DNA from 3 places in the Oceanobacillus picturae genome. Region 3 is predicted to be linked to each of the others. Evidence: riboswitches for the same ligand, from Rfam matches in the RefSeq annotation. Region 3 holds a riboswitch; each other region holds the start of a gene.
The links. A riboswitch is a leader RNA that binds a small molecule or an ion and turns the genes downstream of it on or off. The one in region 3 is predicted to bind cyclic di-GMP.

Region 1: it holds a riboswitch for cyclic di-GMP, as region 3 does, so the genes downstream of both, BN988_RS18625 (anti-repressor SinI family protein) here and BN988_RS18475 (prepilin-type N-terminal cleavage/methylation domain-containing protein) in region 3, are expected to answer to the same signal.
Region 2: it holds a riboswitch for cyclic di-GMP, as region 3 does, so the genes downstream of both, motA (flagellar motor stator protein MotA) here and BN988_RS18475 (prepilin-type N-terminal cleavage/methylation domain-containing protein) in region 3, are expected to answer to the same signal.

The regions. Positions count from the first base shown of each region.
Region 1 covers NZ_CCAX010000001.1:1,652,819-1,657,103, reverse strand. The annotation lists gene tapA (amyloid fiber anchoring/assembly protein TapA) at 1-300, shown strand, start outside; gene sipW (signal peptidase I SipW) at 303-893, shown strand; gene BN988_RS08450 (M73 family metallopeptidase) at 930-1,604, shown strand; cyclic di-GMP riboswitch class I at 1,756-1,838, shown strand; gene BN988_RS18625 (anti-repressor SinI family protein) at 1,861-1,995, shown strand; gene BN988_RS08445 (helix-turn-helix domain-containing protein) at 2,067-2,396, shown strand; gene BN988_RS08440 (VanZ family protein) at 2,600-3,091, shown strand; gene BN988_RS19080 (hypothetical protein) at 3,236-3,397, shown strand; gene nagA (N-acetylglucosamine-6-phosphate deacetylase) at 3,700-4,285, shown strand, end outside.
Region 2 covers NZ_CCAX010000001.1:1,683,817-1,688,101, forward strand. The annotation lists gene BN988_RS08575 (chemotaxis protein CheA) at 1-403, opposite strand, end outside; gene BN988_RS08580 (chemotaxis protein CheX) at 437-907, opposite strand; gene motB (flagellar motor protein MotB) at 925-1,695, opposite strand; gene motA (flagellar motor stator protein MotA) at 1,688-2,485, opposite strand; cyclic di-GMP riboswitch class I at 2,799-2,883, opposite strand; gene BN988_RS08595 (methyl-accepting chemotaxis protein) at 3,138-4,285, shown strand, end outside.
Region 3 covers NZ_CCAX010000001.1:62,270-66,554, reverse strand. The annotation lists gene BN988_RS00335 (hypothetical protein) at 1-185, opposite strand, end outside; gene pilM (type IV pilus biogenesis protein PilM) at 191-1,090, opposite strand; gene BN988_RS00325 (prepilin peptidase) at 1,106-1,858, opposite strand; gene BN988_RS18475 (prepilin-type N-terminal cleavage/methylation domain-containing protein) at 1,946-2,302, opposite strand; cyclic di-GMP riboswitch class II at 2,339-2,421, opposite strand; gene BN988_RS00315 (type II secretion system F family protein) at 2,466-3,665, opposite strand; gene BN988_RS00310 (type IV pilus twitching motility protein PilT) at 3,667-4,285, opposite strand, start outside.

The sequences.
Region 1 (4,285 bases), 1.6 Mb from region 3:
GAGGACATTTCTACTGAGGATAACAAAAAAGAAGAGTCGAATAACACCACCGATGACAGGCAAGAGAAAACTAAACCAGAAACAGAAAAAGCTCCTGTGGAGGAAGAGAAGGACACTTCATCAACTGAGGAAAACATACAGGAAACAGACGCATCAGAAGCTGAATCAGAAGAACAGGAAGTAAAAGAAGAAAAGCAAACGGAAAAACAGACAGAAAAACAACCAGAGAAAAAGCAACAAGAGCAAAGTGATGGGACAGATAAACAATCTACTGGAACAAAAGAGGAAGAGGGAGAATAAACATGTCACTTAAACAAGTAAAAAAGTGGGTTAGCCGCATTACGACCTATGTATTGTTCGCTGCACTCATTGTAATGGCAGTTGTCGTGGTCTCTTCTAAAGCGTCTGGGGGAGAACCAGAAATAGCTGGTTACCAGCTGAAAACCGTGTTATCAGGATCCATGGAACCAGGAATTCAAACTGGATCGTTAATCGCTGTTAAGCCGGACGGGGATATGAAACGGTTTAAAGATGGGGATGTCATCACGTTCATGGATAAAGAAGAAAAACTCATTACTCACCGTATTACCGAAGTAATGGCAAGTGGTGAGCAAGTGATGTACCGGACAAAAGGTGATAACAATAATGCGGAAGATCTTGAGCCGGTATTATCCGAAAATGTAGTGGCGGAATATACGGGGTTCACCATTCCGTACCTTGGGTATTTGGTTAACTTTGCACAATCTCGAAATGGCGCATTTCTGTTACTCATTCCAGGGATTTTACTACTATGTTACTCCGGCCTAACGATTTGGCGGACCCTTGGAGAAATAGAGAAGCAAAATAAAAAAGGCGATCAGAAACTGGAAGAAGGACGATCACTTTCTTCCTAACAATAGAAGGAAATCTAATTTTAGGGGGTGGATTCCATGAATAAACGTTTCTTCATTCTAAGTTTTGTTTTACTACTATGCAGTTTTTTCCCATTAGGGTACGTATCTGCAGCGGAAGCAAATGAAGCAGACGCTTCTAAGGAGTTGGATATTCAACTTTCGCCAAACGACTATTTGTTCCAGGTTCCCAATATGAAACCAGGCGATTGGGCACCAAGGGATCTCAAAATCTCTAATGACGGCAAACAGGATTTTAGTTATCATGTAGAGCTGGCAAATACGACGGAAGAGAAAAGGCTGTTTAATGAATTAATTATTGAAGTAGCAGACGGGGATGAACAACTTTATAAAGGGAATCTGCCGAATTACGCCATCCCGGACAGAAGTCTGGATGCCGGAGAACAAGAAGAACTGAAGCTAACTGTTTATTTCCCAGACCACCTGGGGAACGAATTTCAAGGACTTGAAACGGAGTTTGTCCTCATATTCACCGCAGAAGGAGAGGAAGATCAGCAAGACTCCATCAGTGTAGGTGGTAATGTAAGTAATGGAGATGGGAATGGAGCTTCAGGAGTTAAAGGTGGAGCAGCCTTACCTAATACATCAACAGATATTTTTACTCTTCTCCTTTTCGGAACGATTTTACTGGCAGTCGGGGGCGGCATTCTTGTTATACGTAAACTACGGTTGATTAAAGATCATCGTATCTAATATTTTCCATATTCTTCGACAAAACAGGTGTAAGATATTCCATTTCTCTTACAAAACTAGTTGAAATAAGACAAAAGAACCTACGCAAATAGTCGTGAATTTATAGTATCATATCACTAGGCAGTTCTATTTAGTGTCATAACTACATTTCCTCAGAAAAAGGCATACTCATCGAAAGACGGGGACGCAAAATCACAGATCTACGGCATATGCTAGGATGGCTGGGTTATCTGGAAATACTAATGGGGGATAGGATATGGAAAAAATAGTTGAGCAGTTATCGTTAGATGGTGAATGGATTGAATTAATCAAAAGGGCAAAGAATCTTGGAATCACTACAGAGGAAATACGTCAATTTCTAAAACAGACGGAATCATTACATAATGCCTGAATTTAATTGTACTTTATATAGAACTCCTCACCCACTTTATGTTATAATTCGCTTTGAAAGAAGGTGAGGGCTTGATCGGTGAAAAAATCAAACAACTTCGCACAGAAAAAAAGATGTCCATTTCTGAATTAGCTGAAAGAGCAGGGGTCGCTAAATCATACCTTAGTTCGATTGAACGTAACCTTCAGACAAACCCATCGATCCAGTTTATTGAAAAAATAAGCACCGTTCTTGGTACGACGGTTAATGATCTTCTACGGGAAGAAAACATAAGCGGTCCTGAGGATTTAGATAACGAATGGTTGAAGATCGTACAGGAAGCAATGGAGTCTGGTGTTTCAAAAGAACAGTTTAAGGAATATCTTGAGTTTAACAAATGGCGCAGTAATAAAGATAGATAACCCATAAAAGCCGTTGCAGTGATGCACGGTTTTTTGGTTTGCACATTTTTTATTCGGGGTATTGCCGATATGGTGGAATAAGGTTATTTTATTAAGGTGGCCATTATAAATAACTCTGAATAAATAATTCATACATGTTCCGGGGGAAGCCCAAAAAGCGGACTACACAATAAGCATATATAACAAGACAAGGAGAATGAATGGTGAAGAAACACATTTTCTGGCTTTTACCCATATGCTGGATGGGGATCATTTTTTACTCTTCCCATCAGCCTTATGAAAATCAAGATGTAAAACCACTTTTGAATAATTTCATAAACGTAAGTTTTCTTGAGCCGTATTTAAACTGGTTATCCTTCACCTATCATGAAAGTGTTGTTAGCGTGGAACAGTTAGGTGTTGCGGGATTTATCGAATTTTTCATCCGTAAAGGTGCCCACGTATCTGTATTCTTCGTACTCTGTTTGCTTTTTTATGTGGCCTTTCGAAAAGCTGGTAAACAAAAGCATAGTAAAGCGTTAATCTTCTCTTTGTTTCTAACGGTAATTTATGCCATATCGGATGAAATTCACCAAGGATTCACACCAAACAGAACACCCTACGTAGGTGACGTCATACTTGATAGCTTTGGTGCCCTGTTGGCGGTAGGCCTACTTGTACTTTTTTTAAAAAGAAAAGGTAGAAGACCTCTGTAAAGTTCTATAGGGAAACGAATAAGGTAATGAGGTATTAAATTTTTGTGAATTTTGAGCATCTGCGACAAGGTTCGACAACATTCTGTTCGTTCATATGCTATTATGCAACAGGTAAGATATTTTTCAAAAGGCGGGGTATGAATAATGGAGCAAGAAAAGTTTAAAACGATGCTAAAAAAAGTAATTCATGATACTGAAACGCATCACATACAATCCTCTCAAGAAATGATTCAGACTTTAATTGATGAACTCACACATGAAAGACTACTTCCGAATGTTCAGCAATCTGTACTGAAAAGTAAATAAAATAAAAAGCGGTCAAGATAAATCATGACGTTAAAGCTCGCCTCTTCAGAAAATGTTAGCAACTAGAGGAGAGCTTCTTTGTGGCGGAATTTTATGCTGCTAGAGTTCTCTTAGATCTTTTTCCTTTCCTCTTATTTTTCTCTATTCTTACACTCTTCGTTTTACCAATTTTTCCATTCTCCTAAAAAGTCTTTCTTTCTGAATCTTTTCTATTCAAATTCTTTATTATAGCGCTATCTCTTGCTCCATTTTCTATGAAAAAAGTGGTATGATATATATTATAGTAGAGGAGGAAGAGACAGTTGCAAACAAGGCCCATTTACATAAAAAATGTTAGCATTTTAACAGAAGAAACGATTATGGAAGATAGCGCTCTTCTTTTAGAGAGCGGAAAAATATCTAAGATCGGAAAACAATCGTCCCTTCCGGATGAAATTCAAGAAATTGATGGGAAGGGAAAAATCGTTATACCTGGCTTTATCGACGGACACATCCATGGTGCAAACGGTGCAGATGTGATGGATGCAAGCAATACAGCACTTGATTCAATTGCTTCCGTTCTGCCAAGGGAAGGAACCACAAGTTTTCTGGCAACTACCATCACACAATCACCTGAAAACATTGAGAAAGCGCTAAAAACAGTTGCTGCCTATAATAATAAGCCCGGACAAGCTGAAGTAATTGGCGTACACCTAGAAGGACCATTTATAGAAAAGTCCAAGGCAGGCGCACAGCCACATGCTTATATAATGGAGCCGAGCATTGATCAGTTCGAGAAATGGCAAAAATTATCGGGAGGCAAGATTAAAACGATAACAATGGCGCCAGAGCACGATCCGAACGGAAACTTTATCCGCCACGTGTCAGACCAAGGAGTAATAGTATCAG
Region 2 (4,285 bases), 1.6 Mb from region 3:
CTACTGGAGCCTCTTCTGGCTGTTTTCCATTTTCAATTGCTTCTAAACGAGCAATTAAATCTCTCACATCTTTCTTTCCTTCGTTCCCACCTGCAATCGATTCGACCATCTCTTCTAATGCCTCGACGGCCGCAAACGTAACGTCAATTACTTCTGTTGTAACATGTAGCGAGCTGTTTCTAATTTTGTCTAATACATTTTCCATATTATGAGTTAATGATGCAATATCTTCGTACCCCATTGTGGCTGCCATCCCTTTTAACGTGTGGGCAGAACGGAAAATCTCATTCACAATGGAAAGATCATCAGACTGTTTTTCCAGCTTTAACAGCTGGTCATTGACTGCCTGTAAATGCTCATTACTTTCATCTAGAAATATTTCGATATAATCATTCGTATCCATATAACCTTCCTTTCACCTTCGCATTCTTATAGACTAGCTATCTAATAAGAACATGACATCTAATTCACCAAGATTTTCAAAGCCTGCTGTTAATTGTATCGCTTTTTTGTAACCAGAAATCTTTGTAGAGCCCTGCAATACTGTTGGGGCTGTGATATCGGTTGTCAACCCTTCATTTACAATAATGGTCGCAATTCCACCGGCTAGCATATTCCCCAGCTCTCCACTAAAAGAGACAAGCATCTCTCCCTCCACAGCCATTCCAAACATGACACCGCCAATTCCACTAAAGACAGCGGGATCACCTGAGAGCATAATTTTTCCTTTGATGTCGCCTGTTATCCCTATTAGCACACCATACTCTACAATTGGTGGCTCTGTTAGTAGTTGTGGTTTTGAAACATTTTGCGCTACTGGGATAATGGATTTCATGGTAGTATTTGTGCCATTAAGTAAATGTGTTATAACTTTGCTCTGTTGATTGGCTGTTGTTGTTGTTGTCATCTTGCTATCTCCCCTTATTATTCATTTGTCGTTATATCGTAATTAGGTAGAATGAGTACTTCTACTCGCCTATTTTTTGCCCGGTTTGCTTCCGAGTTGTTTGGCACAATTGGTTGGTGTTCTCCGTAGCCTTTTGCACTAAATTTGCCTGGGTCAAGCTTATCGTTCTCAAGGATAAGACCCATAAAGTTAATCGCCCGCATGACACTAAGCTCCCAGTTTGAAGCAAATTCTGCGTTATAAACAGGACGATCATCAGCATGGCCACTTACAACTATTTGATGTGGTGGGTCTGTATATAGAAGTTCTGAAACATCCTTCGCAAGACGCTGCCCTCTTTCTTTTACCTCAGCACTACCCGAGTCAAAAGAAATATCATTCAAAATTGTAAGCAATAAACCTTCATCCGTGAGCTTTGTATCAAACACCTCTTCAAGATCTTCTTCTTTGATATAGCTATTAATGTGCTCTTGGATTGTCTCCAGTTCTTCAAGCTCTTCATCTTCTTTGCTTACTTGTTTGGGATCTTCTGGTTTCTCATGCTCTTCTTCGTCTTCAGGAATATCAACAGTTGATTCATTCGGTGCATTGCTTTCTTCCATAAAACTAGCCCCACCCGAAAATTCTTCCTGGAACACAGTGGAAAGCTGGTTATACTTTTCCGAATCAATTTCACTCATGGCGAATAAGACAATGAAGAGTGCTACAAGTAAGGTGAGTAAATCAGAATATGGTAAGAGCCAGGATTCATCAATATGGTTTTCGTTATGTTTTTTCTTCCTACTCATTAGCTTGGTCCTGTTCTTGATTTTGTCTTAACGCTTTTAATTCTTTTGTAGATAAATAAGATCCTAATTTATCTCTTACCATCATGGCAGAATCACCATTTGTAATAGATAGAATTCCTTCCACTATCACTTCTTTACGTTGCACTTCTTTTTTTGACTTTTCCTTTAGCTTATTGGCAAATGGATGCCATAGCACGTACCCTGTAAAAATACCGAGTAGCGTGGCAATAAATGCTGCGGAAATCGCATGACCTAATGCTTCGATGTCATTCATATCACTTAGGGCTGCAATTAAACCAATTACGGCTCCAAGTACGCCAAGGGTCGGGGCATACGTTCCTGCCTGAGAAAAAACGGCTGCGCCTTCCTGGTGTCTTGATTCCATCGCGTCTACCTTTTCCAGCATCACTTCACGTATAAACTCTGCTGGTTGACCATCAATCGCAAGTTGTAAGCCTGAAGATAAAAAAGGATCCTCTGTTTCTTCTACTTGCCTTTCTAATGAAAGTAGTCCTTCTTTTCTTGTTTGATCAGCCCACTCTGTAAACGTCATGATTAATTCTTGTGTGTTTTCCTGTTTTTCTTCAGAGAAGATAATTTTAAACAGGGAGGGTATTTTCTTCACAGTGCTCATTGGAAATGCAATAACAACAGAGGCCGCTGTTCCCACAAGAATGATCAGAATGGCAGCTGGATTTATTAATGCTGCAACGCCTACACCTTTTAATACCATCCCTACACCGACTGCAATCACACCTAGTATGACGCCAATGACAGACGTTTTATCCATTACACATGTCTCCTTTATCTCGTTGTCAGTTGTAAAATTAACTAGTAGGTTTCGTTAAGGTGAGGAGGATCTTTAATATTCGTTCAACCTTTTTCAGCCTTATTAAAAACGCTATCCCTAGAAATGCGTGTCAAAAAGGAGGATAAAAAGGACCGAGAAGTTCGAGGCGGCATAGCTTTGAGTACCACAACGTATGAAATGAATACGTGAGGAACGGAAAAGCAAGCCAACAAAGAAATTCGATGTGTCATTATTACCGGACTTTTTGACGACCTCTAAAAAGAATAGCCAAAAAAGAATTAATGGTTTTCTTCTTGGCAGCCAGGCGATCGTAGTTTGAGAACCTTAGACCCTTTGCTTTGCGTCCTACTCTTTCAAGCAGTTTGCCTTTTCTAGAATTGGATTTTGTCCCATTAGTTAAAAATACCTATGCTTTTATATCGTCTCATTTTAAAAATAATTTAGGGATAATGTAAAAAATAAAATTTGGAACAATCCCCCAACTGTTTTGCAGAGTGTGATTTCCTGTTGTCCAACCCGCTTTAACCAAAATAATATTCTACATTTTTCTACATAATTCGTTTTTTCTGTCGATATAACTTGAGAATGTACATTTCAAAATAAATCATCAAAGAGAGTGGTGTTATTACGCATGAAAAAATTCAAATTTAATAAGATGAAGGTTAGCTTAAAGAATAAGCTTCTTTTATCATTTTTGCTGGTATTACTCGTTCCTAGTTGCATTATTGCCTTTACGTCTTACATGAGCGCTAAAAGTAATACAGATAGTAGAATGTTAGATACAGCACAAGAAAGTGTGCAGATGGTAGATTCAACAATTAATCAACTACTTCAAGCACAAATGGAGAATGTCGATTTTCTATCTAATGCTATTTCAGCATCTTCTATTATAGAAGGAGAAACAGAAGAACTAGAAACCATACTTGGCAGCTCACAGGATTCGAAGGCTGATCTTGAACAAACTTATGTGGGGACGGAGGAAGGAGATTTCCTAGTAGCACCAGATTCTATTCAAGTTAAGCCAGATTACGACCCTCGTGAACGCCCTTGGTATCAATTAGCAATGGAAAATCAAGGAGAAGTGGTTATAACAGAGCCTTATTTATCTAGTTCTACCAATGTCATTGTCGTAACCATTGCTAAAACAACCGCTGATGGACAAGGCGTTATTGGAGCCAACTTACAACTTGATCGCTTATCAGCAATGATTAATGAAATAAAAATTGGCGAAGAAGGATATGTGTTTTTACTAGATCAAAACGGTAATTATATCAGCCACCCAACTAATGAGGCAGGTTCTGAAGAAACAGCTCCATTTATGGAAGATCTTTATGCATCAGTTACTGGTAAATTTGATTATGGGTATGATGGGGAAGAAAAAAAACTTGCCTTCACTACAAACACTACTTCTGGATGGAAGATAGCTGGTTCCATGCTTCAAAGTGAAGTAGATGAAGCCGTAGCACCCATTTTCCTGAGAACAATCATTGTAATTGCTATTGCACTTGTCATTGGAATTGCAGTTGTGCTATTCATCATTCGTTCTATCACTCGCCCAGTTAATAATTTGGTTGAAGTTGCTGACAAAATGAGTAATGGTGATCTAAGTGTTGAAGTTGAGAATCATAGTAATGATGAAATTGGCCAATTGGCACAAGCCTTTAATCGAATGAGAAAGCATTTGAATGGAGTTATTGTCCAAGTACGTGATAAAGCAAATAACCTTGCCGCATCTTCTGAGGAACTAAACGCAAGTTCACAACAAAATACGATAGCTAC
Region 3 (4,285 bases):
GCAATTTTAATCTCCAACTCTGTTAGATAGGTTTCAGAAGCAGAAATTTCTTTCTCCACGCTATTTTTCTGGAATAATAAAACGGTCAATATACTACAGGCAAGAAGCAAAAACACACCTGTAGAAAAGATTAGGAAAAGCTTCTTATTTGGTTGCTTTTTAATAAAATTAATTTCCGTAGTCATGTTGCTTAAACCTCATTTTTCATTGCCAGACCAAGAACGTCTGTGTATTTTGAAGGTAGCTCGCCATTTGTAAAATCCTCTACCACTAAGGTTGACTCTGTAAATCGTTGTTTCAATATTGGTAAACCAGGATAATCACCTGATAATAAAAGAAGTTCTATTTGGGCATCCCCTTTTGTAATGGAATATTGGTAGAAATCAATGATGCGATTTATTTCAATTAAATACTCATCAATAGTTCGCTCCATATCTACTTCCTCTGTTGCTTGTTCCACCTTCATGTTCCTTGTAAATACAGGCTTGTTTTCTTTGAAGGCCGTTAATACAAGCGCATCTTCGTTCCAGTGAACGAGAAGGATATGGTGTTGTGTTGTTTCCTGCCTTGTGGCCATGTAATAACGATATACAGACAAGGAGGTCAAATCTGCCACCACGGGACGCAGTCCTTGCTGTTCAAAAACATCAACATAATCCGTTATCTTTTCTTTTGGATAGGCAAACAGTAAAACATGTTGCTTGTCAACCTGTTTTTCAAGAAAATCAATCGCGATAGCAGGATTGGAAAAAGGTAAATAAATACTATTTCCCAGCTGTGTTTCGATATAGCCTTTCGCTTCTTCTCTTGATAAAGCTGCTGGCACTTCTAATTGCCTGATTACTACCGTATCATCAGGGACCGCAAATAAAAGCTTTTTTCTTTTCCATTTATGCTCGTGAACAAGCTGTCTGATGAGCTCAGAAAATAAAGCTTTATCCATTATCTTGCCTTCTTCTAAGACAGAAGGAGGAAGCTCTAGCTCTCCGTGTTCTTGCAAGCCTTCCATCTTATTGCTTTTGTGATAGGTATACCGTAATTTTCGGTTCGTAATCACGATATTAACCCTGCCATTCGACATAAATCCCATGCTGTCACGCCCTTATTAGAGTATTGTAATATACCAGTCTATTAATCCGTCACCATAGAAGTATGTTATCAGGGAAGCGAGCACGATATACGGCCCAAAGGGGACCGGCTGCTTTCGGTCGATTATTTTTAGCACGATTAACAACAGCCCGACTATTGCTCCAATGATACAGGATAGAAAGAAAGCTAGAAGAGTGCCTTGTAACCCAAGCACAATCCCTAGTACACCAAAAAGCTTCATATCCCCTGCGCCCATACCACCCCTGCTAATCATAATAACAAGAGCAATAATTACCACACCCGCAATGGCTCCTACTAGACTGCTCCACCAAGGTTCCAGAGATTCAAGAATGCGCATGATAGCGAGGAATGGCAAGAAAAATAATAAAACCTTATTCGGTATAAGCATATAAGCAAGATCTGACACAAGGATGATCATAAGCATCGAAACGAGCAACAAAGCAGTAAGAAGTTCCTTGTGCAGTCCAATTTGTATGTAACTAAGTGCAAAAAGCACGCCTGTCAGTGCCTCAACAACTGGATAAATGGAAGAAATCGGTTTTCTACAGTATCGACATTTACCCCGCTGTATGGCGAATGATAAAAGCGGTATGTTATCGTACCACGCCAGTTGATGGTCACAGTTTGGGCATCTGGAACGGTCATTCGCAAAAGGAATTTTCTTTGGAACCCGCAGTCCAACCACATTAAAAAAAGACCCAAAGAGCAAGCCTAAAGCGAAAAACAATAAAATCATGACACTTTCCATTTACGTACTCCCTCATGTTAAAGATGTTTAAAATTGAAGAAAACGCCCTGCTTTGGGGCAAGGGCGTTGCTTGGTTAATAGATTAATTTATTTTGGGTCGGTGTAAGTAAAAGTTTTACCGCCATCAGTAGTAGTTTCCACTAACACAGTTCCTTTTAATTCAAAATCGTCTCCAACATCTAGGAAACCTGCAGTCTTCAACTCACCAATCGTATAGGCAGAACCAGTAGCTGGAGTAACATCCGATACATCGGCAAGTCTTGCAGCATTTTCCACCAATTCTTCATTAGCTGTAGTAGCTTTCTCCTCTGACTTGCTAATCACATTCCCAATTGTAGGAACCGCAATCGCCACAATAATAGCTAAAATTGCAATAACAGCTAGAAGCTCTACCAACGTAAATCCTTTTTCTTTTTTCAACATTTTTTTCATGCGTGTAAGCATAAAAATCCCCGCCTCTCTAAATATGTATATTTAGTAACACAGTCAGGTCGGTTGCACTACTTGCTCCAAATTATCAAAGTGCCCACATAGAGATAATCCTTCATAGCATCCGTCTATTTACCTAGTACTATTATAGTATACGAAACTACAAATTGCCACATTTTTATTGTAAATTTTCGAACATAGAAAACATTGGGATAACAACAGCAGTTATGATACCACCTACGATGAACGTAAGAACAATAATCATAAGTGGCTCTACTAACGTTTTAATTCTATTTGATAATTGTTCTACTTCTTCTTCATAGAAAGAAGCCGCTTTTGCTAGCATTTGATCTAAAGTTCCTGTTTTCTCACCAATTTGCATCATTTGAATAATTAGTGGAGGTATAACCCAGTGGTTTTTCATTGGTTTTGTTATCGACTCACCTTCACTTAGACTTTCCTTTGAATCATGCAGTACCTCTTGTATCACTTTGTTCCCAACAACTTTTTCTGTTATCTCGACTGCTTCCAATATAGGAACTGCGCTGTTAACCAATGTGCTTAATGTTTGCGTCATCCGGACCAATGCTCCCTTATGCGCAAGGACACCAAGAAAAGGAAAACGTAACTTATACGTATCTATACGAAAACGAAAACTATCATATCGTAACATATATTTGCCGAGAAAAACTAGTAATACGATAAGAAGAGTAATGCTCCACCAATAAACACCAAGCCAGTCACTAAGACTTAAGATAAATTGCGTATATGGAGGTATTTCTTCTCCAAATGAATGAAACATTGTTACAAATTGTGGCACAATAAATACCAATAAAAAAACGCTTAAGACGAGCGTAATAACGCCTACCACACTTGGATATAGCAAAGCGGAGACGACTTTCTGCTTGTTGCGATATTCTTTCTCGTAATAATCAGCCATTTGGCTTAGAATTTCATCTAGTTTCCCACTCACTTCTCCAGCATGAATCATATTTACAAGTAGTTCAGGAAAAACATTGGAGTGTTTTTCCGCTGCAGTAGATAGCGAGACACCCTGCTCTAACTGTTTAAGCATATCATCTAAGGCCGTACGAAGCGCATAATTATCGGTTTGTTTTGACATCGTATTTGTCGCATCTGTTATGGTAATACCAGCATGAATCAGTGTAGAATATTGTCTTAGGAATAGAACAAAGTCTTTGTTTTTAACACGCTTATTCAAAATAATATCTTTATTCCACGGTTTCGTTTCCTCGATTCGCGTTATTAAGAGTCCTTGTTTTTCTAATTCGTTAAGAGCTCGATGCTTTGAATCGGCATCAATTTTCCCTTTAATTCGTTCACCCGACATCCGTTTGCCGACATATTGAAAGTCCATACTAGGAGCTCCTTCCTTGCATAAACGGTGCTGCTGCTTCCATGGAAATCTGGTCTTCTTGCAGAAGTCGCTTCAATTCCATATCTAATGTATGCATTCCATGATCTCTTGAAGTTTGTAATACATTTTGGATTTGATGCAATTTCTCATTTCGAATAAGGTTCTTTACAGCGGAAGTATTTCGAAGCACTTCAGTTGCTGCCCTTCTTCCTGTATGATCCTTTGTGACCAATAGACGTTGAGAAATTACCGCTTTTAAAATCGTTGATAGCTGAATACGTATTTGCGTTTGCTGTGCTGGTGGAAACACATCAATAATCCGTTCAATTGTAGAAACAGCATCTGTTGTATGAAGGGTTCCTAGAACGAGGTGACCCGTCTCTGCAGCTGTTATAGCTGTAGAGATCGTTTCAAGGTCACGCATCTCTCCAAGTAAAATGATATCCGGATCTTGCCTTAGGCTAGCCCTTAAGCCATTAACAAAACTCTTTGTATCAAATCCAACCTCACGTTGATCAATAATTGATTGATTATGAGTATGCATATATTCAATCGGATCTTCCAATGTAATGATATGTTTTTGCATTGTCTGATTAATGAAATGAATCATGGAAGCAAGT